Regions from separate parts of the Staphylococcus ursi genome, predicted to be linked through region 1. Evidence: riboswitches for the same ligand, from Rfam matches in the RefSeq annotation. Region 1 holds a riboswitch; the other holds the start of a gene.
What was found. Region 1 has a riboswitch for FMN ahead of ribD (bifunctional diaminohydroxyphosphoribosylaminopyrimidine deaminase/5-amino-6-(5-phosphoribosylamino)uracil reductase RibD). Riboswitches for the same ligand answer to the same signal wherever they lie in the genome.

Region 1 (16,691 bases):
ACAGATTTAGCGAATTTTTCTTTTTCTTCGTCATTTAATGGTGTTTCAATGACGCGTGAAGCACCCTCACCGTTAATCACTGTTGGCACACCAGTGTATACACCTTCATGACCGTATTCACCTTCTAAGTAACTTGACACTGTTAATACGATGTTTTGATTTTTTAAGATAGCTTTTGAGATATGCATTAATCCCATTGCCACGCCGTAGTATGTCGCACCTTTTGCTTTAATGATGTCATATGCTGCATCACGTGTATTCACATAAATATCTTCAATTAAATGTGCTTTTTCAGGATCATTTTTCAATTGATCATAAATTGAAACACCTGCAATTGTTGCACCTGACCATACTGGTACTTCTGAGTCACCGTGTTCCCCAATGATATAACCATGAATACTTGCTGGAGCTACATCGAACGCTTCACTAATTAAATGTCTGAAACGTGCTGTATCTAAAATTGTACCTGAACCGATAACTTTGTGTTTTGGTAAGCCCGAATATTTTAAAGTGACGTAAGTTAAAATATCTACTGGGTTCGCTGCGATTAAGAAAATACCATCGAAGCCACTATCCATAATTGATGTCACGATATCTTTATAAATTTTTGCATTTTTTTCTACTAAGTCTAAACGTGTTTCACCAACTTTTTGAGGCGCACCCGCACAAATCACGACTAAATCTGCATCACCACAGTCAGAATATTCACCTGCTACGACTTTAACTGGGGAATCTGCATACGGTGCACCGTGGTTTAAATCTAATACATCTCCAAGTACTTTATCTTTATTGATATCGATAATAACAAGTTCATCAGCTACACCTTGACTCATCATTGTAAAGGCATAGCTTGCACCCACTGCACCATTACCTACTAATACCACTTTATTACCTTTTGTCTTCATGAAAAACACTCTCCTAACTATGCCAAATTTGTTCACTATTTATTACTTGTGATTATTTTCACATATATAATTTAACACGTTTTCCATTTTCTTTCAACGATGAATTTTTAGGACAAACGAAAATTAATCGTTCATCCTATACTTTTTGTATATTTTTTACTTATTTAAGGCTATTTTCATCTTCAACTAAATAGCCTGCCGCATACACCCGATTGTTTAAAAAGCTCAAAATATAACGCATTACGGCTTCACGTTCAGGTTCATTATGAATTTCATGTGCAAGCTCAGGCCACGCTTTAAAATAAACTTCATCTAAATTCAATGATTGCAATAATTGATGTGTCACTTCAGTATCCGAAATTTGATCAGCTGTCCCGTACATAATGCACATCGGTTTGGCCGTTAATTTATGAAGATGATCAGCTGTATCTTTCATTGTACGTACAACTTCTTTATACCAATGATAGCTCACTTTTTTTAACATCATCGGGTCATTTCGAGTTTCTTCTTGTACTTCTGAATTTCGTGTCAGTGCCTCAGCTTCAATACCTATATCAAACTTTGTCCCTTTTGAAACGTCACCAATGTTGGACACTAAAATATTTTTACGCGTTTTATAATGTTTTTGAAATGCTAGGAGTGGCGAAAGTAAAATTAAACCTTCTATATCCAATTGCACTTTTTCTAATAAGTTTAAACAAATCAAACCACCTAATCCGACGCCAATCATAAAAATAGGCAAATGATATTCTTCAGCGATTTCAACCCATTCCAACACGCGCTCTTGGTAGACTTCAAAGTTTTGGATTTGCCCTTTATTCATACGCGAAGTTTGGCCTTGTCCTGGCAAATCGCCCATAATGACATGGTAGCCATTGCGTTTCAAATGAGTAATGACATAGGCATAACGTCCTGTATGTTCTAGCATATTGTGTACAATGACGATGACCCCTTTAGCCTCACCTTCAGTTTCCCATTTCCACATACTCCATTATCCTTCCTTTAATTCTATGTATTATAACATCTATTATAGCGTGACTCCCCCATTCATCGCGACTAAAAACATAAAAAACACGTGAATCCGTCATGACATATCGCCACAACCATTTCACGTGTTGCGTTCATTTTATACAAGTTTAAATGTTTTACGCATCCAACTCACACGTAATAATAATATAGTTAATAAAATCTCATAAAATGTAGGGAAAAATTTTGCCACTAAGAGTAACATCAATTGTCCAAAGAATGTTCCCTCGCCTTGGCTTACATTAAATTGCGCTAAAACTCCTACATCTATTACATTCAAACCCACAATTACGACAATAACTGGCCAAATTTTCTTTGTTAAAATACCTATAATTAATCCGATAACGACCAATACAATCAGTTCAAATATAAAATACTGCACAAATGTGTCTAACTGCGTCCCAAAAATGTAGAATGTCATATCTCTAAACATTGTCTATCTCCCTTAAAAAGATTTCACTTTATTTTACCATGATTTACTTGCCCGTCATTTAAAGATATCGTAAAGATTCAGTCACGCCATTTACACTATATTAATATTCATAACTGTATTTTATTATCTTTAGAAGAACTTCACAGTGATTTCATCAAAACTTGACATCGTCGTGCTATATTGTAAATAAACAAAGTCAGATTAAAGGAGTTCATGATGAAGCTCGTTTATAAATGTTTGTTATGCATCATTCTTTTCTTATGTACACCACTTATCGCAGCGATCGCTCAAGAGCCTATTACGATAGAAGTACACCAGTGAATCATGCATTATGAATACTCTTTTTATAACTTTTTTCACATTGAATGATGACTGAATGATAGCGTAACCACTCGACTTTATAAAATTCGCACCTTTTGATATGAAAACGTTTTCTTCCCTTATCTGTTCATGATACACTGATATTACAACAGAAACATAATGGGAGGAATTTAGCATGGCCTTAGTCAAACACTTTTTTATCGCATTGTCTAATAATGCATTTTTAAATTCAGTAGCGAAAACCATTGGGCCTTCACTAGGGGCAAACAGAGTGGTCGCGGGGAATACAATTGATGATGTGATTAAAACGATTAAACGACTGAACGAGAAAAATATTTCAGTTACAGTAGATAATCTCGGTGAATTTGTGAATAACGAACGAGATGCTATTGAAGCGAAAAATAATATATTAAAAGTGATGGAAGCGATTCATGAACATCAATTAGACGCACACATGTCGGTCAAACTGAGTCAGCTCGGTAGTGAATTTGACCGTGCCCTTTCATATCGCAACATACATCAAATCGTTTCTAAAGCGCAAGAATACGATCACATGCATATCAACATTGACACAGAAAAATATGATAGTTTATTTGATATTACACAAACATTAGATCGTTTAAAGCCTGAGTTCAACAATGTCGGTACTGTAATTCAATCTTATTTATTTAAAGCAGACGTATTGATTGATAAATATCCAGACTTACGCTTACGACTCGTTAAAGGGGCATATAAAGAATCACCTTACATTGCATATCAAGCAAAAGAAGAAATCGATGAAAATTATATTCGCTTAATTGAAAAACGGTTACATACTGCGAAAAACTTTACGTCGATTGCAACACATGATCATCACATTATTAATCATGTTAAAGATTTTGTTGAAAAACATAATATTGATAAATCAAAATTTGAGTTCCAAATGCTTTATGGCTTTAGATCTGAACTCGCTGAAGAAATCGCAAAAGAAGGTTACAATTTCACTATTTATGTACCTTTTGGTGATGATTGGTTTGGTTATTTCATGCGTCGTTTGGCAGAAAGACCTCAAAATATCACATTGGCGCTTAAAGAGTTTGTGAAGCCAAAAGCGTTAATTTCTGTTGCAGGCGTGACATTAGGTGCGCTTACATTATGTAAAATTTTGAAACGCAAACATTAATAAATCTAACATTTCATTATTATGATTGTCGCTTATCATAGAAAAAGGGTTGGGACGTAGAAAATTTTAAGCCTTAATCCATTCAGAGATTTATGATTCATTCATGACTTTAAAGCAGTCGGAAAATGAGGGTGAATGGGATATAAAAAAATGATGCTATTGATTTTCTTGAATTCATCAACTTGCACTCAGTTTCGCTGTATTGGGTCTAAGATTGCCCAGAAGGCTGAGACTCCTGAGGGAATGAGTGCATATTGTCAACAGTCACGTCTTTACTTTAAATAGCGATTACTGTTTATCGCAGTAGCTGTCTGACTTCTCAATACGTAGGCTTTTGAGAAGTCTAGTTAGCCTTGCGGGGGGAGTACTACAAAATCTTTGTGACACATGAGATTTCTGTACTGCTCCCAAAATCCAATTCGGCTTCCATCAAGTGTTCATTTCAATCAAGGCGTATTGAGTTGAAGAGTCAGCCCCTCGGAAAGCGATGCCATGAAGGCAATCAAAAACCACAAATCATAGGGAGGACAAGTTTAACAAAAATATTGCATCAATAGCATCAAAATTTTTATGTCCCATCCCCCCTTTCCTTTTTTTATCTTGGTTTTATCTGCAAAGACGTCACTCGTCTATTTTAAATAAGCGCATTTGACGTCGATTAAGCGTACATTTGTCGTAGTAAGTTCGCCATTTCGATTGCACCAACTGCTGATTCAGCACCTTTATTGCCCGCTTTTGTACCCGCTCGCTCAATCGCTTGTTCAATATTTTCTGTCGTCAATACACCGAAAATGACTGGTACCCCCGTATCATCACTCGCTTTCGCAATGCCTTTTGCTGCTTCATTACAAACATAATCATAGTGAGATGTTGCGCCACGAATGACACATCCTAATGTCACGACAGCATCATATTTGCCTGTTTGCGCCATTTTTTTAGCGACGATAGGGAGTTCAAATGCGCCTGGTACGTATGCAACATCCACATCATCTTCTGCTACTTGATGTCTTCTCAACGCATCTTGTGCACCATCTAATAAACGACCTGTAATTAAATCATTAAAACGACTCACCACAACTCCAATTTTTAAACCTTTACCATTTAATTGACCTTCGAATTTCATCATAATTCCTCCTCTATTTAAATTAAATGACCCATTTGTAATTTTTTCACTTGCATATAATCATAGTTATGCACATTTGTTTCAGTGATGACGGGTATACGTTCGCCAATTTGAATACCATAGCGTTGTAATCCCAATAATTTTTCAGGGTTATTGCTTAATAAATTGACGGTTGTAATATTAAAATATTTTAATATTTGAGCTGCCATGCCATAATCACGTAAATCCGGCTCAAAACCAAGTGCTTCATTCGCTGAAACGGTATCATAACCTTGTTCAATCAATTCATAAGCTTTTAGTTTGTTTATTAAGCCAATGCCACGCCCTTCTTGAGGCAAATACAGCAACATGCCACCGTGTTGTTGGATATATGCCATTGACGCTTCTAACTGTTCACCACAGTCACAACGTTCACTATGAAAAATATCACCTGTTGCGCAAGCGGAATGGACACGGACATTCATCGTGGGTTGGATGTCACCTTTGACCAGTGCTAAATGTTCTTCACCGTCGATATTTGAAGTAAAACCGTACATGTCGAATTCACCAAATTGGGTTGGCAATTTAATTTTCGCTTCCACTGAAATCAATGGACGTTGCGCTTTAATATAAACAACAAGGTCTTCAATTGAGATCATTTTCAAATGGTGTTGCTCTTTAAACTGCTCTAATTGTTCACCTTTTGCCATCGTCCCGTCATCATTCATAATTTCACATATCACACCGGCTGGACGTGCACCTGTTAACTTCGCTAAATCAATTGTCGCTTCTGTGTGGCCCCGACGTTCAAGGACACCATGCTTTTTAGCGATTAATGGAAAAATATGACCTGGTTGATGAAATGTCTCAGCAGTCATCGTATCATCTATCAATGCTCTCGCTGTTGCTGTTCTCTCAAAAGCACTAATACCCGTTGTCGATTGCACGTGGTCAATACTTTGTGTAAACGCTGTGCCATGGGGATCACGATTATGTTTGACCATACTATCGAGACCAGCTTGTTCAGCAATCTCTGCTGTAATTGGTGTACAAATGAGGCCTCTACCATGTGTCGCCATAAAATTAATTGTGTTATCATCCATCCACTCTGTAATCGCAACGAGGTCGCCTTCATTTTCGCGGTCTTCATCATCAATGACAATAATCATGTCGCCCTTTTTCAATGCTTCTAACGCTTCTTCAATTTTGTCTAATTGCATGTAACGCCCCTCCTTAAAAACCTGCATTCAATAATTCTTCTACTGACAGCTGTGATTTTTCTTTTGTGATGGCTTGGACATATTTAAAAAGCATATCTGTTTCTAAATGCACCGAATCACCTTGTTTTTTATTAGCAAGAATTGTTGCTTTACGTGTTTCTGGAATTAAATGAATATCAAAACGATCTCGATATTTTTTAAAAACCGTTAAACTGATACCATCTACAGCAATCGACCCTTGTGGAATCATTTGATCAAGTAAATAAGGTTCAGCTTTAATTGTATAAATCCATTCATTTTGAGATGTTTGAATGTGTTGAATCACGCCTTTACCATCGACGTGACCTTGTACAAAATGGCCACCTAATCTGCCAGTAGCTAATAATGCACGCTCTAAATTAACCGAATCATTCGTTTTTAAATCTGCTAAATAGGTTTTATTTTCTGTTCCATGAATGACATCCACTGTAAAGCTATGTTGATCAAAACGCGTCACAGTTAGACATACACCATTCACACTAATTGAGTCACCAACGTGCATATCGTCTAATATTTTTTTGCATTGAATTGTCAGTGCTGTTGTAGGGTTACGTTTTTGAATGTGTTGAATTGTACCTACCTCTTCAACGATACCTGTGAACATGTTGTCACTTCCTTTGCATTTGCAGTTTCAAATCGGTACCTATTATGTCAGTTTGTACAATTTCAAATTGTGGTAGTTGGTTTAAAGGGGTCACAAATTCTGTTCGATAAAATTGATTCACACCTTGACCACCTATGATTTTCGGGGCTAAATATAGGATGAAGTGCGTCACAAAACGAGACGCTAAAAATTGTGAAGTTACGTTAGGGCCTGCTTCGACAAGGACATGACCATAACCTTTTTGATATAAATCTTTGAGCACATCTTCAATTTGAATTTCGGCTTGCTGAATAATTTCAACATGATTCAATGATGAAGTGAGTGCTTGATTTTCTGTATAAATATAAATCGGTGTCACGCGATCTTGGAAGAGCTGTGCATCCCAGTTGATTTTACCAGAGCGCGATAAAATCACTTTCGCTGGATGATGACCGTCTTCTATGCGTGTCGTTAAACTTGGATTATCGTGTGTCAGTGTGCCATTGCCAGTTAATATTGCATCATGTGAATGTCTTAATTGGAAAACATCCGACTTTACCTGTTTAGAAGTAATCCATTGACTTTCAAAATCATCCGTCGCTTGTTTGCCATCTAAACTGGCGCTCACCTTAACTGTCACAATGGGCAATGCTTCTTCTTTACTGTTATAAAAATCGGCATACAATTGTTCAGCACGTGGATGTGGACGATATTCCACCTCAATGCCATGTTGCACCATCATGCCATGACCTGTTTCTTGTAGCGTCGTATCTTTGGCAGCATAGACAACTTTCGCAATGCCAGTGTCAATGATACGTTGTACACATGGTGGTGTACTGCCGTAATGTGAACAAGGTTCGAGTGAGACGTAAATCGTTGTGCCTTTGACATGTTGTGCACCTGCCATATCAATCGCTTGAATTTCTGCATGGCGCTCACCCTTTTTTAAATGTGCACCGAAACCGATGATGCGCCCATGTTTCACAATGACCGCACCAACTGCTGGATTCGTTCCAGTTTGGCCTTGCGTCATTTCAGCCAATTGTATCGCATAGTCTAAATAATGGTTCATACTTTCACCTCAATAAAAAACACTCGATTGTCGACTTCGAGTGGTAGGATGTATGAAAAGTGATCAAAACACATTGATTCTTTTTCATTCAAAATTTGGATACGACAAATAAACTCACATATCGTATGTGAAAAAATGTCGTCACTATTCTTCCTCCCATCCAGACTTTCACTGTCGGCTCTAGATTCTCACTAGATCAGCCATATCAAATCAATGATACGGGTCGCAGGCTTATGTTTTACTGCCGGTTGGGAATTTCACCCAGCCCCGAAAGAATATATGAAATTGTATTGTGCATAAAAGATACGCATGGACCTGTAAAAAGTCCATGCGTCTATAGTATCGTATCTCTTTTAAATTTACAATTGATTGAACATCAAATTATCATCATCATCAATTAAAAATATTGTGTTTTAACTCAACATTGAAGCACTGCTCGTCCTAAACAGAGCGCTTACTTTTTCTTCTTTTTCTTCTTCTCTTTTTTCTTTTTTGCTTTTTCTTCCGCTTTCTTCTGTTGTTTGCGTGCTTCTTTTTCTAATGCCTTTTTTGCTTTATAGGTGTCATATAAGTTTTCTACCGCACTGACCGCCTGTTGAATAATCATGGTCACACCATTACGTTCAAAGTTGACACCGTTTGTCATTTGTCCAATCGCACGCATGTTGTTCAATGTGCCGTACAATGGACTGATGACTTCATTCGTTGACGGCACGATTTGAATCCCACCAAGAGGATGCGCTTGGACGATTTGACGGTTCGCCACATCTAGAAGTAATGCATCGTCATCATCTAATTGACTCAAATATTTTTTCGGACCCGTCGCATTAATGATGACATCCATTTTCATTTCTTCATGAACATTTTTAAAGCGCAAACGATATTTACCATAAAAATGACGCACATGCTCCAAACCAGACAACACTTGTAAATGGCCAGCTTTGATTTCTTCCACTAACAATTGTGCTGTTTCTCTAGGCATTGGATTTGTATTTTCTTTCATGTAGCGATGGTATTTATTAATAAATTGTTCTTGATCTTCACGACTTAAACTATTCCAAATCCAATCCATATTTTCTTTTAACGTTTCAAATACACTTTGTAATGCACCGACTTCTTCTGGATGGTTCAAATCATAATTCAAGTCACGAATCGTATCATATTTACGGCGTTTCAATAATTTTTCTAATGGAATGTCTCGCACTTCAAACTCTTTTTTAAACAATGCAACCGCGTCTTCTAAAGGAACGATGCCCATGTTTTTTGCCTTCAACGCATCAAAATTTTCGACCGTTAAAAATTGAAAGGTAATATCCTGCATCGTTCCACGCACACTTGGCAATTTACCGCTACGACTCGCCATCACAATCGGCATACGCTGATGATGACTTAAAGCGTGACGTACGACATCTAGACTCGCTAATCCTGTCCCAATAATCGCCACAGCATCGTCATCATCTACTTCAGCTAACGTTTGATTGGCAGGATAAGGTGAATGAATGTAACCTTTTTGTCCTTTCAAACCAAATGGATCATTGTAAGACATCGTACCAATCGTAAAGAATACATAATCATATTTTTGACATGAATCTACATCGTCCCCTGTACATACGACAATACGTTTAGGGATAATTTCACTTTCTTGCTCTTCAATATACATATGCGTCACTTCATGTTTAATAACATTGACATTATCAAATGTTGTGTCAAATTGTTCTAAATAACTTTTCATATAGTGACCAAATACATATCTCGGCAAATAATCAGCATCACCGTAATCAAAAGTGTCTTGTTCGTTATACCATTCTCTAAATTCTAGTATGTTATCGATGTTTAATGATAAATGGTCAACAGGCACATTAATTAAAAAGTCCTCACTATCATTTTGAAAAGGTTCACCTTGTCCCATATTATAAGCATTATCATATAAATCTACTTCAATTTTCTTAAATTGCTTATATTTAACGAGCTGTCGCAAAACGCTCACACCTGCTGTTCCCATTCCAACAATGGCTACTCTCATTTTGCACCATCCTTACTCTAATTTGTACATTTCCTCTCTATTATACCCTGAATGACACCTATTAATTAATTATTTTACGTTTTACTATCACATCGATTCAGTTTGACTAGTGAATGATGTATGACAAGGAGCGCGCATCAAAGTTTGAACAGTAGAGATTGTTGACATCACGCAATTATTTTGATTACGATTCACACTCATAGTACACTTGAGACATAAAGGAGTGCGTACTATGTTAAAAATGATTGTAAAAGTTATCATTTCAACTATCATATTATTTTTTGTACTCGGTCGTAACAATAAAGCTGAGTAATCTCATATGAGTGCATAATAAAAAAGGTTGAGTCGCTCACACGAATACCGTGACAACTCAACCTTTTCATTCAATTTTTAATAAAGACGTATCTAATAGTTATGACCATCTTGATGCTTTTTATCATCTTTGTAAACGTACCAGTTAAAATATTTACCTTCCGTTTTCATATCTTTATAGAAATCCGCCATAATCACCGCGTTACTTTTAGCCCAGTTAATGTCTGTAGCATATTGATGTTCACCAGGATTTTTTGGATTCCATCGCATACTATATAACGTGTTTTGGTTCGGATTGGATAAGTAGTGGTCGTGAATAAACGCCGCACCACCATTAATTGCTTTTTCTGGTGTATCCCAACCTTTTTTCTTCGCATATTCTGCACCTGTTTTAACAGGCGCTTCATCTAATGCACCGACACCATAAAAGTTATAATATTTTTTTCCATCGATTTCAACACCATTTGACAATTCAGAAACGACTGAACCTGTCTCTAAAAGTGCATGTGAAATCAAATACACTTCATTGACTTGTTTTTCTTTCGCCGCATTCACAAAATCATCAGTATGCGCTAACAATGTCGGATGGTCTCGTAACATCCGTTTAATTCTATTTTTATCAATACCTTGATACTTTGACAAATTTAAAAATTGATATTTCTGACGCTTGTCATCCATAAAAGATGAACTATCCATCGCTTTACGAATTTCCGAATCTGAAGCGTCACGCCAATTTGTATGATCTTTATTTGAAACTTGCTGGCTAGTGTAGTTGTCAATTTGCTTTTCAGATGCTTGTTTTAACGTCACATCTAACTTTTCAACTCTTTCAACTTGGTCAACACTTTTAAAGAATATTTGATCTTCAATCATCTTGAAAAAGAAAAAACCTGCAGCTGCAGCAATAATTAAAGATGCAAGGACAGCAAGGATGGAACCTTTCTTGTGCTTTCTCATAAACACACCTCTTCAGAATGTTTCATATTGTTACATAAATTAAATTTACTCGCTTGACTTCAAATTTTACCACCTTACACGACTCTGTACAATTGGTTTCATCTCTTGTTACAAATTCATAAAAAAATAGTAATGAATATGTAAACTAATTCATTACTATTTTTCTTCACGGTGGTAATCCATCATAATGAAACTTGCTGCCTGAGAACGATTTTTATAGTAATATCGTGCAAGGTTTATCGTACCTTCTACATCGCCGTCACGATACATCATTTCTTTTGTCATATTATTAATCATGACGAACTCTGAACGATCTCTAATGATGTCCAAATCGTCATTACGCGCAAAAAAATGCTCTAAGTTTAAATGTTCGTAATCCATAATAACCTCCTCTATTCATTTGTTATGTTCGAAATGTTGTAATTGATTACTTATACATCATTTCATTAAAAAAATAGCTATAAAACGATGTCTAATTCTTGTATTAAACATAAAATAGCACAAAAAGTAAAATGTCACAATCATTTCGCTATGGTATAACTCCATTGACCGGTCAAATCAGGAAAGGAGTGATTCATATCGTTTTTGATACACTTTATGCCCAATACTATAAATTCATACATTTTTTACTACATCAGCATCAAATTTCGTATAATTATGATGAATACTTCCAATTGTTGTTGATACGGTTATGGGAACTCTCAATGACATATGATGCGACTTTTAATCAATCTTTTAAAACGTATATCAATTATCAACTGAAATATTATTTGATTGATTTATTACGCTCGGCACATACGCAATTTACAACGATACCGCTTGATATGTCAGCGAATGAACTGAAGGCAATGTCATCATCACATTTGTATTGGTTACTTGATGATGTCGTTCAAACATTAAAGCCGACACATCGCACTTGGTTTCGCTTCTATTTGCAAGGTTATCAGCAAAAAGAAATTCAACAGTTGATGCAAGTGTCAGCTACCACGATTCGTAAATATAAAATTGCCACCTTTCGCCATATCAAACAAGCATTAACACAAGATGATTTAAAGAAAGGATTTTAACCATGACTGTAACACAACCACAATATGAAAACATACTTTATATTAAATCGTCGGAATCGTTAGAACATCAGTTGGTCATTCAACATCTCACACATGAACAACAAAGCCAAATGTCGATGAAACAGTTTATTGATCAACTGGCTTATCGATTTCAAAGAGACGTGCGTACGCAACAAAAAATTGCGAGCGAGACGTTGAAGGTACATCAAATGATTCCCATATTTTTAAGCAAGTCACTGATTCTTTGCCCCCTCCAATCACAACGCGCAGCCATTCAATATTATATTAATGTCACACAAGTCATCGCCGCTTCATCACATCAACAAGACACACGCATTCATTTTAACAACAACTTGTCACTCATTGTCCCAATGCCTTTAAATCAATTCGTTCGAAAATGGAAAGATGGTTATTTACTCACAGCATTAATGTAACTTTAATTCACTTTATTAAATTTATACAATAACAATCTTTTGGTGAAAAAAGCATTAACACGTTTCATAAAATAAACCGTCGCAATCATTAATACTATCGCACCGAATAAAATAGCGATCACGGTACCCATAGATAGGGTCACTTGAGGTTGGATAAAGTAATTCACCGCACTTAAACTGAGTAGCAAGCCAGTAATCAATAAACCTAGTAACAAAATATTCGAAACAAGCAAGCCGACTAATGATGTCACTAAATGACCCGATGAAACGATACGCGTCCCAAAAATTTCATGTTGCAAATAATGATTCACAAAACGTCGTGGTGTCGAAAATTGTTGTTGAATTGTCTCAACACGATGCTTTTCAAAATATTGTGTTAACGTATTTTTTTCGCGTCGATTGAGATACCACAACTCTTTGTTCACTTTATACTCAAATACGTCTTTTCGCATAATAGACTCCTTTATGTCGTTTTACTTCACAAAGCATAGCTAAAATTGAGATGTATTTCAAGCGCCATTCACCTAAAAAAAGCACATGCGTGTGGGTTTTGAAATCTACACTTGACTAGATTTCAGCCCACGCACATGTGCTTTATTTTATACTTGTAAATGATGTGACTGTCAGATTATAAAATGCTAAGACCTGAAGCTTTAATGTCTTTAGCAAAACCTTGAACTGTGTCTACAGATAATTCATTGATGTCACGTCCGATGTTTGATACTTTTTTAACAACATCTGAAGGACAAGTAATGATGTCTGCACCAATTTCATCAGCTTGGATGACGTTGAATAATTCACGACAGCTTGCCCACAATAGTTGAACGCCTTCCTTGCTGTGAGTCACTTCAACTGATTCTTTCATTAATGGCATTGGGTCTACACCTGTGTCAGCAATACGACCTGCGAATACTGATACATATGTTTCAACACCAGCAGTTACAGCTTCAGTGATTTCTTTAACTTGTTCGATAGTGTATACAGCTGTAACGTTAAGTTTTACGCCTTTAGCTGATAAGTTTTTGATAAGTGGAATCATTGACTCCCCTTTAGTGTTCACAACAGGGATTTTAACGAAGATGTTTTCACCAAATTGTTGGATGATTTCAGCTTCTTTTTCCATTGTTTCCATGTCGTCGCCGAATACTTCGAATGAAATAGAAGCATCAGGAATCGCTTCAACTGCTTCTTTAGCGAATTCAACGTAATCTTTCACGCCTGCTTTCGCCATTAAGCTTGGGTTTGTAGTAAAACCGTCTACTTCTTTATTTTGATATGCTTTCTTCATTTGTTCGATGTCTGCACCATCAGCAAACACGCGTACTTTTAAATCAGCCATTTAATTGTGCCTCCTTGATATTATTATCATACTAAAGTTATAACATTTTTTATGTCCTCAATGCCATTTTTACGCTTACAATATTTTTAACCAGATGCAAATGAATTCAAAAATGTGATATGATAACAAGCGATACGAAAAGGAGGCATACGATGTCTAAATCTAAGAAATACTTTTACTTATCCGTGTTGTTAATGTTAATCAGTCTCTATTTTAATACGCTTAATCCGTTACTTAACGCACACTTCACATCTATTATTAAACTCATTTTTGTATGTAGTGTCGTCAATTGTTTAATATTATTGTTAGCCATTCGTTTTGCTGACAAATCTATTAAACATTTACCAGAGCGTCGAAATTGGATCCATAAAGCCTCTAAAATTCAACCATTGTTACTACTCATCGTATTAGTGTTACATCTTCTTGCTTCACTTTACACATTTGGCATCATTTAAAATAAAGAAATTTGAAGAGAAATGGTGATATTTTGAAGTATATTTTAATCTTTTTAGGTGGTTGCATAGGTGCACTATTGAGATGGCAAACGAGCTTCATAACAATTGGATATCATTTACCGATAGGCACCTTCATTGCAAATTTGGTAGGTGCCTTTTTAATGGGCTATTTCACAGAACGCCTTCATCATTGGAACACAAACCATCCGAAGCTTAAACAAGGTCTGACAACAGGATTTTTAGGCGCTTTAACGACATTTTCCACTTTTCAATTAGAACTTGTCACACTCGCACAACAGTTAGACTGGTTGACTTTAATCATATATGGATTGTTCAGTTATTCTGGCGGTCTCATCTGTTGTTTCTTAGGGTACAAATTAGGGGGTGTGCATGCATGAATATGTTATTAGTGGCATTAGGTGGTGGAATCGGAGCTGTATTACGCGCCTTCATCAGTGCGACAACATCACGTTATATGAACACGTCATTCCCTATCGCGACCTTAATCGTTAATCTTATGGGTTCGTTTTGTATCGGTTATTTCAATCACCTCACATTGTTATCACCTGAATTAAAGCTATTGATGATTACAGGTTTACTCGGTGGTTTCACGACATTTTCAACATTAACTTTGGAACTGCTCTATATGTTGAATACAAAAATGTGGGGCCGATTGATCTTGTATAGTACCCTCCAATTTGTCGGCTGTTTTGTACTCTGTTTCATCGGCATGCAGTTGTAGTCATTTAAATACTTATGCATAAAAGATAAAGCAACGTTACTGTATTGATGCAACGTTGCTTTTGATGTATCACAAATTTATATTTACGAAACGTCGAAAATTACTTCCCATCAAAATGTAACGGATCATGTCCGATACGACGATCTTCATTCAATCCATCTAATGCTTCCATTTGACCAAGTGATAATTCAAAGTCAAATACGTTTAAATTCTCTTCAATACGACTTGGTGTGATTGATTTAGGAATTGTTACAACACCATGTTGCACGTTCCAACGAATAATGACTTGTGCGGGTGACTTTCCAACTTCGGTAGCCACTTGTTTTACAGTATCATCTTCTAAAATTTGTGCATTCATTAATGGCGACCAAGATTCCAAATGGATATTTTGCGCTTCTAAATACACGCGTAAACGTTTTTGTGTTAAATATGGGTGGAATTCCACTTGGTTAATGACTGGTTTAATACGTGAAGTTGCTAATAACTTATCCAAATGTTCCACATTAAAGTTACTTACACCAATATTTTTCACTTTTTGATCGTGATATAAATCTTCCATACCTTTCCACGTATCAATCATGACATCTTCATCTAATCCTGGCCAATGCACTAAATACAAATCTAAATAGTCGAGTCCAAGGCGGTCTAATGAAGCTTGATATGCCGCTGCAACATTTTCACGACCGTAATCAGTTAACCATAATTTTGAAGTAATAAACAAATCTTTGCGCGTTAAACCCGTTTCTGCTAAAGCTTCACGAATCCCCTCGCCCACTTTTTCTTCATTTTGATAAATCATCGCAGTATCAATACTACGATAGCCACTTTTAATCGCATGTTTGACAGCTTCTTTTGCAGTATCATTGTTTTCAACTCTAAAGACTCCTAAACCCACTTGAGGCATTTGATTGCCATTGTAAAACGTTACATGTTTCATATGTCATCGCTCCTTTGTAATCTAACCTTATCGTATCGAATCGTGACGCCATTGCGCAATCAATACACCCTACAAATATACATGATGACCCATACTTTTGAATCTTTACACTTAAATCCGTCTCAACAAAACAAAAAGAGCCGGAGATAACACTCCAGCCCTAATGATATTTAATTAAATGATTCAATTTCGTCCATAATATATTGTAAATCGTTCACATCATATTGAATCCGTCCGTGGAACACAAAGCGATTGAAAAACTCATTCAGTTGTTCCGGACCTACCAATACTTTTGTAACACCTTGTGACGCATAATTTGAAATTGTGACATCATCTTCATGACGCGGATTGAAATATAAAATAGGTGTTGGTGTATATTTCAAATCTAACTCGTGCTGTAACTTCACAGCTAAAGCTTCCACATGGGCTAAACGGTCTGTGTAATCCACAACTGACAATGCATTTTGAGATGCTTCACTTTGATCTAAAACAACTGTTTGCGGCGTTTGTGGGCTTAAGTTCAACGTTTTAAACACTTGTTCCATCATTGGATTGTCAGAAA
Region 2 (16,691 bases), 290 kb from region 1:
TGGTCAGTCTGCGTATCTTTTTGTGTAGGTTTAGCTTTTGATATACCGAAATCTCTTTTTCTGTGGCGTCTAGAAGCATTTCGTGGCGGGAATTGCTGTTGTTGCTGTTCCTGACTTGCTTGAGGTTGATCATCTTTTTCATTTATTGCATCAGTTGTCTCGTCTTCGTCATGATGATGGGACTTAATCTCTTGACGACTGCGTTCAAACTCATCTTTGAAATTATCTTTTGACACTTAACATTCATCCTTTCCATATCAATTGTACAATAACGATTTGAAAGTAAAACCTTGATAGGCTCAATATCAATTCATCACATCTATTTAATTCTATGTTGTCGTTAAATCGCCTAATACCATTTACCCTAAATTATAGCGGGTTTAAATTAAAAGTGAAAGCATTGTGAAAATTAATGAAATAAATTTTCCAACTTTTCAATGTAAGTTAACTTTCTTTTAACTTTTTTCTTATTTTTTTCATAAATTGGACTGAGTGTGTTGCATTGATCGCAACATGCATCTGTCGTTTCTTTTGTCATGCCAAAGTAATTCAGTAAATGTTGACGTCTGCATTGTTTGGTTAAAATATAATGATACATATGACGATAACCTTGTCTTTTCATGTTTTCATTTTGAGTAAATATTTGTTTAAGTTGTTGAAGTGAAAAAGCTTGCGTTAATACATCTAAAATGGCGAGTTTTTCACTATCAATCATTTGACCGACTTCATATTGGTCCACATCTGAGGCATACATAATATTCACTAATGCCAACGTCTCCATTAAATACTGGTCATCTGGTTGAAAAAACGCAATGGCTTGGCTTGGAAGTCCATCTCTACCGGCACGTCCAATTTCTTGTAAATAACTTGAAGGTGTCGGTGAAACGTGAAAATGAATAATGGTGCGAATATCTGGTTTATTGACGCCCATGCCAAAAGCACTCGTCGCAACAATAATACGTATGTCGTTGTTTAAAAACTGTTGCTGAACGGTATGGCGCTCTTGATAAGACAAATCACCGTGGTATATTCCTGTTAAATACCCTGCTTCATAAATCGATGTCGCTAAATATAAACTGACTTTTTTGGACGACACATAAATAATCGTAGGGCCAGATGTCGCAATCGTATCTATTAACCAATCCACTTTTTCTTCATAAGATGACATGAATTTTACAGATAACGCTACATTCGGTCGGTCCATTGAGTGTTCAATAACATGTATTGGTTTTTGAATGACACGTTGAATATCGTCCTTCAAATGTCGTGTTGCAGTGGCTGTCAATGCAAGTACGGTGGCTTCGTTAAAATAACTTGTCACTTTACCAATCAAGGCATAGTGTGGTCTAAAATCAAATCCCCATTCAGACAAACAGTGTACTTCATCAAGCACAATCATGCCGAATCGAATATTTTTGAAAAGATTAAAATGGTGCGGCTGTAAAATAAATTCAGGGCTAACAAAGATAAATCGAGCTTGTGTTAACTGTTGGAGTGCCCGTTTTTTAGCTGCTTGCTCCATTCCTGAATGAATCGCAACGACACGGTGTTCCCCCTGCATTTTCATCTGCATCACTTGATCATCCATTAAAGAAATGAGCGGCGAAATGACCAATGTCGGTTGTTGTTTCATATAAGTTGGAAGTTGATAACATAGTGACTTGCCACTTCCGGTCGGTAAAATACCAAGCGTATGTTGCCCTTCTAGAACGCTTGAAATAATACTTTCTTGACCTGGGCGAAATGTTGTAAAGCCAAAATATTGTTTTAAAGCTTCTTTAAGCATGTAATTCTCCTTTTGCGCTACCGATAATCGCGAGTTTGAGTTCAAAATAGGATAATGATTCAAACTGTTCTTTGTATAGTTTTAGCCGTTGATAGGGTTGCACCTGATAAAATTTAAGAAATTGATTATACGGATGCGTGAAGAAGTCATCATAGTTTGTTAAAAGATGCTTCATAAACAAATCAAGAATATGATCTTCTATCGTCGTTTCCCGTACCTGCTCAATTTGTGCTATTTGTACTATCGAATACCCTTTTTGCAGCAATTGTAACGTTTGCATCACCCGATCGGATATTTCTATTGTCATCATACACTGTGAAAGTATTGGAAACGTATCAGTATTTTGAATGAAGAGATAAATGGACAATAACTGTTCGTAATATGCAGTGTACAAATCATTCATATCAATGGATTCAATCATGCTTATTTGGGCAAACGTGTACATCGGTTCGTCATAACCGGTCAATAAGTAATGCGTATATAACGTGTCATGTTTCTCGGATAGCATTTTAAACAATGTTGTGGCCTCTTCTTCAAATGCATCTTGTAGTTGCTGTTGCTCAATTTCATAATAGATGAAGCGTACAGCTTCGTGAATTTCGACTTGTGACGTGATTGGCAAAAATGTACGTTGATTATGTTGTATATGAGAAACCGTTTGAACTAACAGCTGTAATGCTTTAAAAGTAGCATCTAAAGTTGAATACGTCATACGATTGCTTGTTTGAATGGTCGTATGATGATGTGGCTCATGACTGATAATTTGTTCGAACTGTTCGTACTTTAATTTGGGTGCACAACCATAGAGTGATAATATATTTAAAGAAACAGCGTCAAAAAAAGTTTGATGAGTTTTTTTACCTATGATAATATTAAAGATGCTTTTTTTAGTTTTGTAGGCTGATGCATGATGATAGAGATATAGAATTAATTGTTTCATGTTTAGACCTCGATTAAAAACGTATATATTGAAAAATTGGGTACATAGAACTACAATAAAATTATAATGTGAGTATGGTACTTTGAAAAGGGAGGCGAAAAAATGGCTAAATATACAATTGTTGATATGGATACTTGTATTGCTTGTGGTGCATGTGGTGCAGCAGCTCCAGATATTTATGACTACGACGATGAAGGTATTGCATATGTAATTTTAGATGACAACCAAGGTACAACGCCAGTACCAGAAGAATTGTATGAAGATCTTGAAGATGCTTTTGAAGGTTGCCCTACTGACTCTATTAAAGTTGAAGAGGAGTCATTTGATGGTGACGCACTCAAATTTGAATAGTTCATATTGAGGACGTATGTCTTTAATATTAATATAAAACAACTTAAGGTCTAAGTAAACTAAGATGAGGGTTGAGTAGAAAAATGGTTCGATGACCATGCTACTCAATCTATTTTTTATGCTTTGATTGAAGGCTCGATTTGTGTTGATAGAAATAATATGCAAACCCTATTCACATCAATGACGTTGTTGTTTCAATATTTTTGTTTTCATTGACTATAAGAAAGGCTGGAAACCACAAATGTGTCCCAGCCTCTTAAGGTATTTATTTCAAAATATGTCCAATGCGTTGATAGAGCAATACAAAAATAATAGATATCAATGCGCCTTTGATTATGTTAAATGGAATAATCCCTGCTGCGATAATCAACTTAAGATTATTCGCTACATCTGAAAGGTTCATAATCATGCCATAAAGTGGTAGTAGCACGAAATAGTTCATGATAGCTAACACAACGGTCATGACGATGGTACCAGTAATTAATCCTAAAATGAGATGCTTAGTTGATTGATTTTTACGATAAATCCCATAACTGACAAGCAATAAACTCGCGCCTGCTAAAAAGTTAGCAACTGGACCAACAGGATCACTTAAATTGAAAAAGAAATTCAGTAAGTTTTTAATCAATTCAACGAGTAGACCCGCAACCGGACCGAGTGTAAATGTCGCCAGTAATGCTGGCACATCACTCACATCAATCGTTAAATATGGCGGTAAAAATGGCAACGGAAACTTAATAAATGTCAGTACAATCGCAATCGCACTTAACATCCCTACCGTTATCATTCGTTTCGTTTGCTTTTGCTTCATAAAAAAACCTCCTATTAAATTCATCTTTCACGAATAGGAGGAATAAAAAGCAACACAAATAAACCTCCATCTTCTCCCATCCAGACTTTAACTGTCGGCTCTAGAATCTCACTAGATCAGCCACAAAGATGCTCAACATCATTTGCAGGTCGCAGGCTTATTTTACTGCCGGTTGGGAATTACACCCTACCCCGAAGATGAATTAATTTTTTATTATTTTCGTTATTAGTTTACATGAGATAACTTTTGAATACAATCTATTTGCAACAACTTAACAATCATCTAGATATAAAAAAGGAACGGCGACATCTCGACTTTAAAATAAGATATCGTCGTTCCATGATGAAATGTTATATGTTTATTAGTTTTCTTCTTCTACATGCGATTTTTTGGGCAGAGAAATGATAAATTTCGTTCCCTTTTCGAGTTCACTTTCTACGCGAATATGACCACCGTGCGCATTTACAATCATGCGTGTGATAAACAATCCGAGGCCTGTTCCTTGTGAGCCACGTTTACGCGCAGAGTCCACTTTATAAAAGCGCTCGAAAAGTTTCTCTAAATGTTGAGGTGCGATACCAACGCCCGTATCTTCAACAGTTAAAATTTGGTTGTCATTATCAGCCGTTGCTTTGATTGATATCGTATCGCCAGGTTGTGTATAACGCGATGCATTATCGACAAGGTTCGTCAACACTTGTTCCATGCGATCAAAATCATAATACCAAAGTGAAGCTATCTCGCCATCCATTTGAAAATCTAATGTTAGATCTAGTTCTTGCGCTTGTTGACGATATTTCATCGCCATTTTTTTAACTAAATCTTGCATCGGTTGAACTTCTCGTGTGACATTCAAACCTTCAGCATCCATTTTCGCGACATTCAACAATTCATTGACTAAGCGACTTAATCGTTTTGACTCATCTAATACAACCGTTAAAAATTCATTGATTTCTTCGGGTTCAGTGACGACACCATCCACGATTGACTCGGTGTAACCTTGTAACAATGAAATCGGTGTGCGCAATTCATGAGAAACACTTGCGATAAAGTCTTTTTTCACTTGTTCAAGCTCATGTTCGTTTGTCATATCACGCACGACAGCAACAAGGCCACCTTCACCATTAGCTTGAATTTTTTTAATATGACTCATAATAATCACATAAAAACGCTGATTCATTTCATATTCTCTATATTCTGTTTTTTGGCTCTCAAATGTATCTTCAATTTGTTGATTAAACATTTCGCGATCGGATTCGTTTAATTCTGATAACATTCTTTCAGCTAAGGCATTTGAAATAATAATTTGTTTCTTGTGATTGATACCTAATACCCCTTCAACCATTGAATTAATAAGGGTATCACGAATGTTTTTAGATGTCGTTAATGCGTCGATATGTGTTTGAATGCTACGGCTCATTTTGTTAAAAGTCATGGCAAGCTCGCCAATTTCATCTCTCGTTTGAATCGGCACAGGCTTATCATAGTTTCCTCGAGCAACTTCTTTCGCTTGCGTTTTAAGTTGACGCAGTGGATTCGTAATACGCGTTGATAAGAAAAATGCGAAAACCGTTGTAATAGCTAAGAAAATCACAGCTGTAATTAAAATCATAATCGTAATGATGTTATTCGTATCATCAATACTTTTTAAATCTTGATAAATAAAAATTGCTGAAGATTGGCCATTGTCGTCTTTAGAGGGATAACCGAGTAACACATAAGTATGCGTTTTACCATCAATTTTAAAAGTGACGTGTTGTAGTTCGGATTGATTATCTTTCAGTACACGGTCAAAATTTGGATGTTGACTGATTTCTTTGAGCATTTTCTTTTTAACAGTATCTTTTTCATTGATATTAGCACGGTCCGGTAAAATGATAAGCCCTTTATTATCCTCTAACAAAGCTTCACTATGTTCAATAGCTAGTTTTCGATTATCGTTTTTGAGTAACACTTGGTTCACGTTTTCAGCACTTTGATAGAGCGCGCGTTCAGTTTCTTGCGTGAAATAATATTGAAAAAATGTGATTAATGCAGCACTTAATAAAATTAAAACTGTCGTTACTATTAAAATAATAGTTAACCACAGTTTTACGACAACGTTATTAAGTCGTTTCATCCGACTTGCTAACTTCGAATTTATATCCTACACCCCAAACGGTTTGTATCATTTTTGCTGCATCTGCAGAAACACGATTTAATTTTTCACGCAAACGTTTGACATGTGTATCTACAGTACGTAAATCACCGTAAAATTCGTAATGCCAAACTTCTTTTAATAATTGTTCTCTATCAAATACTTTGTTCGGTGTTTTAGCTAAGAAAATGAGTAATTCATATTCTTTTGGCGTGAGGTTAACCGGGGTCCCATCTGCCAATACCTTATGTGCATCATTATCAATCGTTAAATGTTTAAATTCAATCATATCACGGGCATGTGGCTCGTTTTGTTCAGCTTTTGAAGATTCTGTACGACGTAATAAGGCTTTAACACGCAACACAACTTCGCGTGGTGAAAATGGCTTAACGATATAATCATCGGCACCTGATTCAAAACCTTCAACGCGATTATTTTCTTCGCCTTTTGCAGTGAGCATAATAATAGGCGTATCTTTAAGTTCACGTAATTTAACAGCAACTTCAAGACCATCCATTTCAGGCAACATTAAATCTAACAAAATACATGAATAATCATATTTTGTCGCCATGTCTAAAGCTTCGCGCCCATCACTTGCCTCCGCAATGACATAACCTTCTCTTTCCAAATATAATTTTAATAATTTTCTAATTCGATGTTCATCATCTACGACTAAGATTTCATTAGTCATCATGACATACCTCCCACACATGGTGACATTTCTAACTCAAAGCATATTATACCATAATGATATATTCGGGTAATAATAAAACAATGACGTGCGTGCTGACTTGGATAATAGTTAGCGTTGTTGTTGACCGTTTTCCGCAAGGTGACGCAATGATTTCACTTCATGCGGTGATAATACACGTCCTTCTCCAGCGCCTAGCCCTTTCAAAGAGAGCGGACCAAATGAAACGCGTGATAACTTTTGTACGCTAAAACCAAAATGTTCAAACATACGACGCACTTGACGGTTTCGACCTTCAGTAATGGTAATTTCAACAAGTGATGTATTTTTTTCTTTATTTTGCTTTTTCACTTTTACTTTTGCAGGTTGAGTCAGCCCATCTTCAAGTTGAATTCCTTTTTCAAGTTGTTTCACTTGTTCACGTAAAATATATCCTTCTATTTTAGCAACATACGTTTTTGGGATTTTATAGCGTGGATGTGTCATTAAGTTTGTGAACTCACCATCATTTGTTAATAACAGTAGTCCAGATGTATCGTAGTCTAGACGCCCCACTGGATAAATACGTGTTTCTAAATCATCAAAATAATCAGTAACAACTTTTCGACCACGATCATCTGAAACGCTTGTAATCACTTGCGCAGGTTTATAGAACAGGATATAAAGTTTGTCTTCTTGCTCAAGCGGTATCCTTTCTACTGTGACTTCATCAGATGGACGTACTTTTGTCCCTAATTCAGTGATTGTTTTACCGTTGACTTGTACTTTACCTTCTACAATTAATGTTTCTGCTTTACGTCGAGAGGTATAACCACTGTTCGCAATACGTTTTTGTAATCTTTCTAATTCTTGACTCATTTAAGAATCTCCTTTCTGATTCACCAGTTGGCTGAAAAACGATTCAATTTCCTCTTCTTCTTCATCTGTTGTTGGAAGTGCCTCAAGACTCTCCAGACCAAAGACATTTAAAAATAAATCTGTTGTAAAGAGCTGTTGTCCACGTGCCTCGGGATTGGTTTTGGGTTCAATTAATCCTTTAGCAATCAATGTTTTAACTGGACCGTCAGATTGAATACCGCGAATCAATTCGATATCATTACGTGTCATGGGCTGATTATAGGCAATAATGGCTAATACTTCCATTGCAGCTTGTGATAATTTGGCAGATGCTTTATTAATAATGAGTGATTCGATATACGGTTCTGCCTCTTTTTGGGTCGTTAAAACATAAGTTTGACCGAATTTTTGTACCATGAGCCCAGGTAACTCAAGTATATCGATAGCATGGGTTAACGTCTCGTAATCCACGTCGAGTGATGCCATCAGTTGTGCTTCATCAATGCCATCTTCACCAACTGTATACAGTATCGCAGTTAGCGCTTCAGTAACTTTAAGCGTCATAATTAACTCCTTTTCTAATTTCAAAGTTGTGGAAAGCTTTCACTTGTTGTAATTGTATCATGCCTGTTTTTGACATTTCGAGTAAAGCCAGAAAATGTGTGACGACGTGTTCGATAGATTCATTAAATGTAAATAGATCAAAAAATGTAATTTGAGAAACTTTCTTTAATTTATCATAAATGTATGTTGTTGATTGTTGGATCGTATACGTTTCTTTTCGAATATCCACAGTGGTCGGCTTTTTCAATGATACACGCGTTTTCATTTTTTGATAAGCGACGATCAGTTTTGTTAAATCGATAGTCGTATCTTCGGAAAGTCGCTCAGAATATTCATAATGCGAAAAATCTGTCGGTGGTTTAGTGAAATAATGTTCACGTGCTTGACGCTTCTCTTCTAACATTTCTGAATAAGCTTTGTAATTTTGATATTCGATTAACTTTTCAACGAGTGCCTCACGTGGGTCTTCTTCTTCAACTAAATCAGATGACGTATCGGGCAACAACATTTTACTCTTAATCATCAGTAATTCTGAAGCCATCAATAAATACTCACTTGCAATATTGATCTCTAATTTTTTCATAGCGTGAACATACTGCATATATTGTTCGGTTAATTCGCGCATAGGGATGTCATAAATATCAATTTCAAATTCATTGATGAGATGCAATAACAAGTCTAAAGGCCCGTTAAAAGCATCCAGTTTTACTTCGTACATATCTGTACCTCATTTCATAACGCATGTGATGTGCATAATAACAAAAAATATTATAACATGTTTGATGTATAACAATAAATTTTTGGAGTGAGCCATGTTGGAAAATGATCTAGTCCATTTTTACTATCAGTTTCATCATGAACAACATTATTTTCTCTGTCATGATATTTTAGAAGAAGCATGGAAAATGCAACACGCTTTTTCAAAACAAGATGCTGTTGTAAGTTTGATTTTACTTGCAACAGGGAGTTATCATTATCGACGCGGTAACTTCAAAGGTGCGTATAAAACATTTAACAAAGCTTATCAAATTATAGCAGATTATTCTAAAGAGACGATGGCCACTTTAGGACTTGTACGAAAAGCTTATTTAAATATGTTAACACAGTTGATACATGATACTGCACATGAAATTCCGTTTTCACCGATTCAACTGCCCCTAACAGCCGTGATGATTGAGAAAGTTAAGACTCGGTTTCCGAATTTTCAAGTGACTGATAAGGTGGTAGAGACGCCGGTCATATTACATCATCATCAGTTGAGAGATAGAAGTGACGTTATTGCAGCAAGAGAAGCGGCTATAGAGGAAAGAAGAAAATAATTTCAAGCACCTCATTTGTTTGAAGCTAAAGCGTGAATCCCCTAATTGCAGAACGATTCGTTTTTAGCTTTATTGCTTTTAAGGGCTCGCATTTCCTAGGGGCCAATCCTACAATTAACGCATGATTTGATTGTTACACTAATGGAAGCGTTGAGGGATTTTCGGCTACGTCTGATCCCTCGGGAGTCTTGGGCTGTTCTTGTACTTTTAGTATGAATTAAAACCAAACAATGAGATGCTTTTGAAATAATGGTTGGCACGTTGTAAAAATTTCGTATGTATGATTGAGGTTCATTTTATCGTTAAATACAAAAATGGATGGGTATGAAGTGTAGTCAATTGGCTTCTTACCTATCCATTTTTAAATATATATGTTTCTATTCATTTTACGCTCTTGGATGATAGTCTTGGTAAATTTTACGGATTTGATTTTTAGTAATATGTGTATAGAGCTGTGTTGTTGATATATCAGAATGTCCTAACATATCTTGTACAGCACGTAAGTCGGCACCATTTTCTAATAAATGTGTCGCAAATGAATGCCGTAATGTATGTGGGGTTAAACGTTTCATAATCCCTGCTTTAACACCGGTTTGCTTAATCATTTTCCAAACGCTTTGTCTGGATAATGGTTTGCCATGTAAATTTAAAAATAATACATGTGTGACCGTGTGCTTCAATAACTGAGGTCTAATATGTTGAATGTAGTGTGTTAAACAATCAATGACCGTTTCGCCTAATGGTACAATGCGCTCTTTACTTCCTTTACCGAACACTTTGACAAACCCCATCATTAAATTGATATCCTCAACCTCGATATTGATCAATTCAGAAACACGCATGCCTGTTGCGTAAAGTAACTCGAGCATTGTTTTGTCACGATAGCCATTAATTTTCGTTTTATCAGGCGCCATTAATAATTGATCAACCTCTGCAATAGATAAAACATCTGGAAGTTTACGATCGTATTTAGGTGTTTCGATAAGTACAGTTGGATCATGCGAGGTATAGTTTTCTCTCAAAGCAAACTGATGGAAACTCCGAATTGTAGATGTAAAGCGAGCAATTGTTTTTGCTGAGCGCCCTTCATCATGTAAAAAGCCAAACCACTCTTGAATCATTTGACGGTCCACAAAGTTCAAATTCGCCACTTTATGCGCTGTCAAATAGTTCAAGTAATGATTCAAATCACGGCGATAAGCAGCGATCGTATTGTTGGATAGTCCTTTTTCAATTTGAATAAATCTTAAATACTCATCTCGAATTTCTTCCATAGATTGACTCCAATTCTGTTCAAGCACTGTACTTGATTATCATTTAGCACCTTTGCCCTCTTTTTGACAAGTTTCGCAAATGCCATGAAATGTCAGACGATGGTCTAAAATTTTAAAATTAAATTCATTTTCTACACGTTCTTCAACTTGTGGTAATAAATCTTCTTCAATTTCATCTACGCGACCACATTCCATACAAACTAAATGATGATGGAAATGTTTTGAGCCTTCTTTACGTAAATCAAATCGAGAAACACCGTCGCCAAAACTTACTTTGTCGACAACTTTTAAGTCTGCTAATAGTTCTAATGTACGGTAAACGGTTGCGAGCCCTATTTCTGGTGCTTTTTCTTTCACTTTTAAATACACATCTTCGGCACTTAAATGGTCAGCTTCATTTTCAATTAAAACACGCACGGTTGCTTCACGTTGCGGTGTTAATTTGTAAGAAGACTGTTGCAACTGTTGCTTCACGCGATTCAGTCTTTCCTCCACGGAAGCCTCACTCCTCTACTGAAAATTATAATTATTACAATTAAATATGTTTTCTTGTTATAAATTACCAGTAATTGAGAAAAAAAGCAACCATTTTCGCTTCTTATTTAGAATGATTATAATGTAATAATAGGTGTTGAAATGCAATGAATGTTTTAGCATCTTCAATTGTACGGGTTTCAACGGCTTTTTTAACATCATCTAATGAATAAAACACTTTCTCAACAAATTCATCTTCATCTAAATTGACTTTACCTTCAACTAAATCATCTGCAAAATAAATAGAGATTTTCTCATTAGCGAAACCAGGTGTGCCATATACTTCACCAATTAAAGTGAGTTTTTCTGCTTTATAACCGGTTTCTTCTTCTAGTTCTCTCATCGCAGCAGATTCACGGTTTTCTCCAGGTTCAAGTTTGCCTGCGGGTATTTCTAACAACTCCTGTTCTAAAGCTTTACGGTATTGCTTCACTAAAATGACTTGTTGATCAGGTGTTAAGGCACAAATTGCGACTGCCCCATTATGTTTCACCACTTCGCGATATGCCGTTTCATCGTTCGGTAAAGACACTTTATGTTTTTCTACTTCAATGATTTTTCCTTTATAAATCGATTCTTTAGAAATGGTTTTTTCTTCAAAATGCATAGTGAATCCTCTCCTTTTCAAATATTCATACGTTTTGCTATCATGAATATACATCGATTTTATCTGAAGGAGTGGCATCATGCAAAAAAATGTTTTAAAAAGTGGTATTGAATTATCTGAGCTCGGTCTTGGATGTATGAGTTTAGGTACAGAAGAAAAGAAAGCTGAACAAATTATTGATGCAGCAGTGGCAGCAGGAATTACATATTTTGATACAGCAGATATTTATGTTAAAGGAGTCAATGAAAAAATCGTTGGTCGTACGCTTAAAAAGTATCAAAACCGTGATGATATTGTCATTGGTACAAAGGTAGGCAATCATTTAAAAGAAAACGGCGAAACATTTTGGGATCCTTCCAAACGTTACATTAAAGAAAATGTGAAAAACTCGTTGCAACGCCTTGGGTTAGATACACTCGATTTATATATGTTACACGGTGGTACAATTGACGATCCTCTTGATGAGACAATTCGTGCGTTTGATGAACTGAAACAAGAAGGTGTCATTCGTGCGTATGGTCTTTCTTCAATTCGCCCTAATGTGATTCGTTATTATTTACAACATAGTCAAATTGAAACGTTAATGTCTCAATTCAACTTAATCGATAATAGACCTGTCGATTTATTGGATGAAGTGCATGACAAAGGTGTGAAATTACTCGCACGCGGACCCGTATTCAAAGGTTTATTAACGCAAAGTGTTGAAAAAGTGTTAACAACGAAATTTGAAGAAGGCATTTTTGATTATGATTATCATGCCCTCAAAGAAACTGTAACCGCATTACAACAAATTGATCCAGAATTGACGGGATTAGCATTCAATTATTTAAAATCGTTTGATGTATTAGGTTCTATCATTGCTGGTGCAAGTTCAGTTGAACAATTACAACAAAATGTGGCACACTACTATCAAGAAATCAACCCAGCACAATTAGAAGAAGCATTTGCTATCGTGAAGCAATTACACTATGCGCAACATTGGGAAATGCCATAACAGTTAACGCTGCTTTCCTAAGAAAAATGGTCGTCCTACTTTTTCAAAAAAGCGTGGTGCGAGTTGATATAGTTTAAGTAAAAAATGAATGGACTGAGGGATGTTTAGCTCTTGTTGACGATGTTGAATCGCGTGAACAATTTTTTCGGCTAGTTGTTCAGGGTTCAACATTATTTTTTTCATTTTACGTGCATATAGACCAGACGAATCTGCTTTTGTATGAAATGGTGTTTGAATTGGTCCGACATTGACATTGAGCACGTGCCATTGTGGTTGTTCAATACGTAATGCGTTGAGTACATGATTGAGAGCTGCTTTACTTCCACCGTAATGTGCTGCATAAGGTTGTGTTGCTAAAGCGGCTTGGCTACTTATCCCGACAATAGAAGCATTAGGCGTTAAATATGGTGCGCATTGATTGATTATCATTGAGAAATGGACCACGTTCACTTGATACGTTTGTACAATTTCTGCAGGTGTATTTTCAAGCAATCCTTTAAAATAGCCGAGTCCAGCTGAATGTATCACGCCATCGAAACGCGTTTGGTCATTAAAATGTTGAGCAACCTCAAGTACATCACTTTCTGTCGTCAAGTCACATTGAATGATTTGAACTTCTGCATTTGGAAATAATGATCGTGCTTTGTTTACATCACGTACAAGTAGTGTAATAGAATAATGGGCAGATATGAGTGCATGTGCGAGTGCATACCCTAAACCACTCGTACCTCCAGTAATTAAAAAATGACCTTGCTGCATTGTATCTCTCCCCTATCTGACTCAATAAAATGTTGTTATATGTTACTATAAGACAAGAAAATACTTTTAGGAAGTGATAGTTCGTATGAAAATTGTATTTTATGGCGCTGGCAATATGGCACACGCGATTTTTACAGGTATTGTGAATTCAAAAGTCGTTCCAGCAGAAAACATTTATTTAACGAATCGTTCAAATGAAGACATGTTGAAAGAATATGAAGAAGATTTAGGTGTTCGATATAGTTATGACGATGCAACTTTGTTAAAAGATGCAGACTATATCTTTTTAGGATCGAAACCACATGACTTTGATCAATTGGCTGACAGAATTAAGCAACATGTACAGCCTAACAACCGATTTATTTCTATTATGGCAGGGATTCCCATTTCGTACATTAAAGAAAAAATTAACACGACCAATCCGATTGCGCGCATTATGCCGAATACAAATGCACACGTCGGCCATTCTGTAACAGGTGTAAGTTTTCCTTCAAACTTTGGTGGTAAAGCGAAAGACGAAATTTTAGAAATTATTAACGCTTTCGGTACAGCATTAGAAGTTCAGGAAGATCATTTACACCAAGTGACAGCGATAACAGGAAGCGGTCCCGCATTTTTATACCATGTGTTCGAAAAATATGTCATAGCAGGGACAAAATTAGGACTAGAAAAATCGCAAGTGGAAGAATCGATTCGCGAATTAATTATCGGCACGAGTAAAATGATTGAACGTTCAGATTTAAGTATGGAGCAATTAAGAAAAAACATTACTTCAAAAGGCGGCACAACACAAGCTGGTTTAAACGCTTTATCTGAATATGATATAGAGGGAATATTTGAGGATTGTTTAAATGCTGCTGTGAATAGAAGTATTGAACTTTCAGCACAAGATGAAAATTAACAATGGGACATAAAAATTTTTGATGCTATTGATATCGCATTTTGTTGAACTTGCGCTCCCCCTACGATTTGTGGTTTTGATTGCCCTCAAGGTTTCGAGTTTCGACTTACTGCCCCGCAAGGTTGACTAGACTTCTCAAAAGCACTCGTATTGAGGAGTCAGACAGCTGTTGCGATATGTAGATAAAGGCTGAGAAAACTAAATGTCCCAACCTTTCCTTTTGTTTAGAATATATGATGAAGTTAAAACTGATAACTATCGAAATCTTCTACAAATTGAAATGATAATGGCGAATGGGCTTTCAATTTTGCCTCAATTTCATCAATATCTTCTTTCGTATAACGACTACTTAAATGTGTGAGTAGTCCGTGTTTCACTCCAGCTTTTTCGATTAACGCGAGGACATCTTCAATATGGCTATGATGATACGCATTGGCTAAAGATTTATCGCCTTCAATGTAGGTTGACTCATGCACTAATACATCGGCATCTTTGGCCAATTCAAGCGCGTATTGACTCGGTTGTGTATCGCCAAAAATCGTCACAACTTGTCCTTTTTTATCTGGCCCTTTAAAGTCATTGGCATCATATATTTGGCCTTCAAATTCAAAAGTATCTTGTGATTTCACTTTTTGATACTGTGGTCCTGGAGGCATGCCAATTGCTTGTAATTTTTGGACATCTAACTTACCAGGTGTATCAGGGACTTGAATACGATAGCCAAAACATGGGATACCATGATTAAGTGGCCGAGCAATGACTTCGAACCCGTTAATAGACAAATTCATTTGATCTTCTACTTCAATAATATGTAAAGGATAATTGAGATGTGAATATGTGAGTGATAAATTGCATTCAACATAGTCTTTGATGCCTTTAGGTCCTATGACAGTCAGTGGTTTGGATTCGCCACCTTGAAATGAACGACTCGTTAACACGCCGGGTAAACCGAATACATGGTCGCCGTGCATATGTGTAATAAAAATATGACTGACTTTTCCGAGTTTGATAGAATGGTGTAATATTTGATGTTGTGTTGCTTCACCCACGTCAAATAACCAAACATCAGTCGCATACGGTTCGAGTTTGAGCGCAATCGACTGTGTATGACGTTCTTTTGTAGGTAATCCAGCACTTGTACCGAAAAATGTAATTTCCATGCATCGTCCCTCCTTTAGCGTTATATTATCATAAAACGACTAAGAATCGGCAAAATTTTAAGTATAAAGCAGAATATATGACCAAGACCGCGATATGTTCTATAATAAACACATCTTTAACGTATGAACTAAAATTAAGAATTGGGGTTTTGAATCTTGAATAAGACAAATAATCATGTTCCAGCACTCATAACAATTTTTGGTGCCACTGGTGATTTAAGTCACCGTAAACTATTTCCATCACTCTTTCACTTATATCAACAAGACAATTTAGATGAAAGAGTTGCAATTATTGGTATCGGAAGACGTGAATTAACTAATGATGATTTTAGAGCTCAAGTGAAATCGTCAATTCAAGAGCACGTACAAGATACAAAACATCTAGACAAGTTTATGCAACATGTATTTTATCAACCACACGATGTCAGTGATGAGGAAAGTTACCAAAAATTACTAGAATTAAGCGAATCATTAGACCGTGAATTTTCGTTAGAAGGCAACCGTGTCTTCTATTTAGCAATGGCACCTCGATTTTTCGGTGTCGTGACTGATTTCTTAAAATCTTCAGGTTTAACGAACACAAACGGCTTCAAACGTCTTGTTATTGAAAAACCATTTGGTAGTGACTTGAAATCAGCTGAAGAATTAAACGAGCAAATTCGTCGGTCATTTAAAGAAGAAGAAATTTTCCGTATCGACCACTATTTAGGTAAAGATATGGTGCAAAATATAGAAGTATTACGTTTCAGTAACGCGATGTTCGAACCATTATGGAACAACAAATATATTTCAAATATCCAAGTGACATCTTCAGAGGTGCTTGGTGTTGAAGACCGAGGTGGTTATTACGAAACGAGCGGGGCTTTAAAAGATATGGTACAAAACCATATGTTACAAATGGTTGCATTACTAGCGATGGAGCCGCCTATAAGTTTAAATAGTGATGATATTCGTGCTGAAAAAGTAAAAGTATTAAAATCATTACACGTACTTCAACCAGATGAAGTAAGAAATCAATTTGTTCGT

Region 2: it holds a riboswitch for FMN, as region 1 does, so the genes downstream of both, GZH82_RS07505 (ECF transporter S component) here and ribD (bifunctional diaminohydroxyphosphoribosylaminopyrimidine deaminase/5-amino-6-(5-phosphoribosylamino)uracil reductase RibD) in region 1, are expected to answer to the same signal.

What each region holds. Positions count from the first base shown of each region.
Region 1 covers NZ_CP048279.1:1,301,575-1,318,265, reverse strand. The annotation lists gene GZH82_RS06130 (L-lactate dehydrogenase) at 1-905, opposite strand, end outside; gene GZH82_RS06125 (alpha/beta fold hydrolase) at 1,066-1,890, opposite strand; gene GZH82_RS06120 (hypothetical protein) at 2,032-2,364, opposite strand; gene GZH82_RS06115 (proline dehydrogenase family protein) at 2,861-3,847, shown strand; gene ribH (6,7-dimethyl-8-ribityllumazine synthase) at 4,506-4,970, opposite strand; gene ribB (3,4-dihydroxy-2-butanone-4-phosphate synthase) at 4,988-6,169, opposite strand; gene GZH82_RS06100 (riboflavin synthase) at 6,183-6,812, opposite strand; gene ribD (bifunctional diaminohydroxyphosphoribosylaminopyrimidine deaminase/5-amino-6-(5-phosphoribosylamino)uracil reductase RibD) at 6,817-7,863, opposite strand; FMN riboswitch at 8,008-8,142, opposite strand; gene GZH82_RS06090 (FAD/NAD(P)-binding protein) at 8,318-9,886, opposite strand; gene sagB (peptidoglycan release complex glucosaminidase SagB) at 10,292-11,155, opposite strand; gene GZH82_RS06080 (hypothetical protein) at 11,312-11,536, opposite strand; gene GZH82_RS06075 (sigma-70 family RNA polymerase sigma factor) at 11,668-12,222, shown strand; gene GZH82_RS06070 (competence protein ComK) at 12,225-12,656, shown strand; gene GZH82_RS06065 (hypothetical protein) at 12,659-13,108, opposite strand; gene GZH82_RS06060 (transaldolase) at 13,285-13,995, opposite strand; gene GZH82_RS06055 (hypothetical protein) at 14,148-14,450, shown strand; gene crcB (fluoride efflux transporter CrcB) at 14,483-14,848, shown strand; gene crcB (fluoride efflux transporter CrcB) at 14,845-15,192, shown strand; gene GZH82_RS06040 (aldo/keto reductase) at 15,293-16,129, opposite strand; gene GZH82_RS06035 (NERD domain-containing protein) at 16,300-16,691, opposite strand, start outside.
Region 2 covers NZ_CP048279.1:1,592,788-1,609,478, reverse strand. The annotation lists gene GZH82_RS07525 (LysM peptidoglycan-binding domain-containing protein) at 1-236, opposite strand, end outside; gene GZH82_RS07520 (RecQ family ATP-dependent DNA helicase) at 410-1,786, opposite strand; gene GZH82_RS07515 (helix-turn-helix domain-containing protein) at 1,779-2,726, opposite strand; gene GZH82_RS07510 (ferredoxin) at 2,829-3,077, shown strand; gene GZH82_RS07505 (ECF transporter S component) at 3,343-3,888, opposite strand; FMN riboswitch at 3,953-4,091, opposite strand; gene GZH82_RS07500 (ATP-binding protein) at 4,250-6,007, opposite strand; gene GZH82_RS07495 (response regulator transcription factor) at 5,994-6,716, opposite strand; gene GZH82_RS07490 (pseudouridine synthase) at 6,828-7,574, opposite strand; gene scpB (SMC-Scp complex subunit ScpB) at 7,575-8,117, opposite strand; gene GZH82_RS07480 (segregation and condensation protein A) at 8,107-8,835, opposite strand; gene GZH82_RS07475 (DUF309 domain-containing protein) at 8,930-9,436, shown strand; gene xerD (site-specific tyrosine recombinase XerD) at 9,823-10,710, opposite strand; gene fur (ferric iron uptake transcriptional regulator) at 10,750-11,205, opposite strand; gene GZH82_RS07460 (NUDIX hydrolase) at 11,309-11,851, opposite strand; gene GZH82_RS07455 (aldo/keto reductase) at 11,931-12,845, shown strand; gene GZH82_RS07450 (SDR family NAD(P)-dependent oxidoreductase) at 12,849-13,604, opposite strand; gene proC (pyrroline-5-carboxylate reductase) at 13,690-14,505, shown strand; gene rnz (ribonuclease Z) at 14,748-15,665, opposite strand; gene zwf (glucose-6-phosphate dehydrogenase) at 15,822-16,691, shown strand, end outside.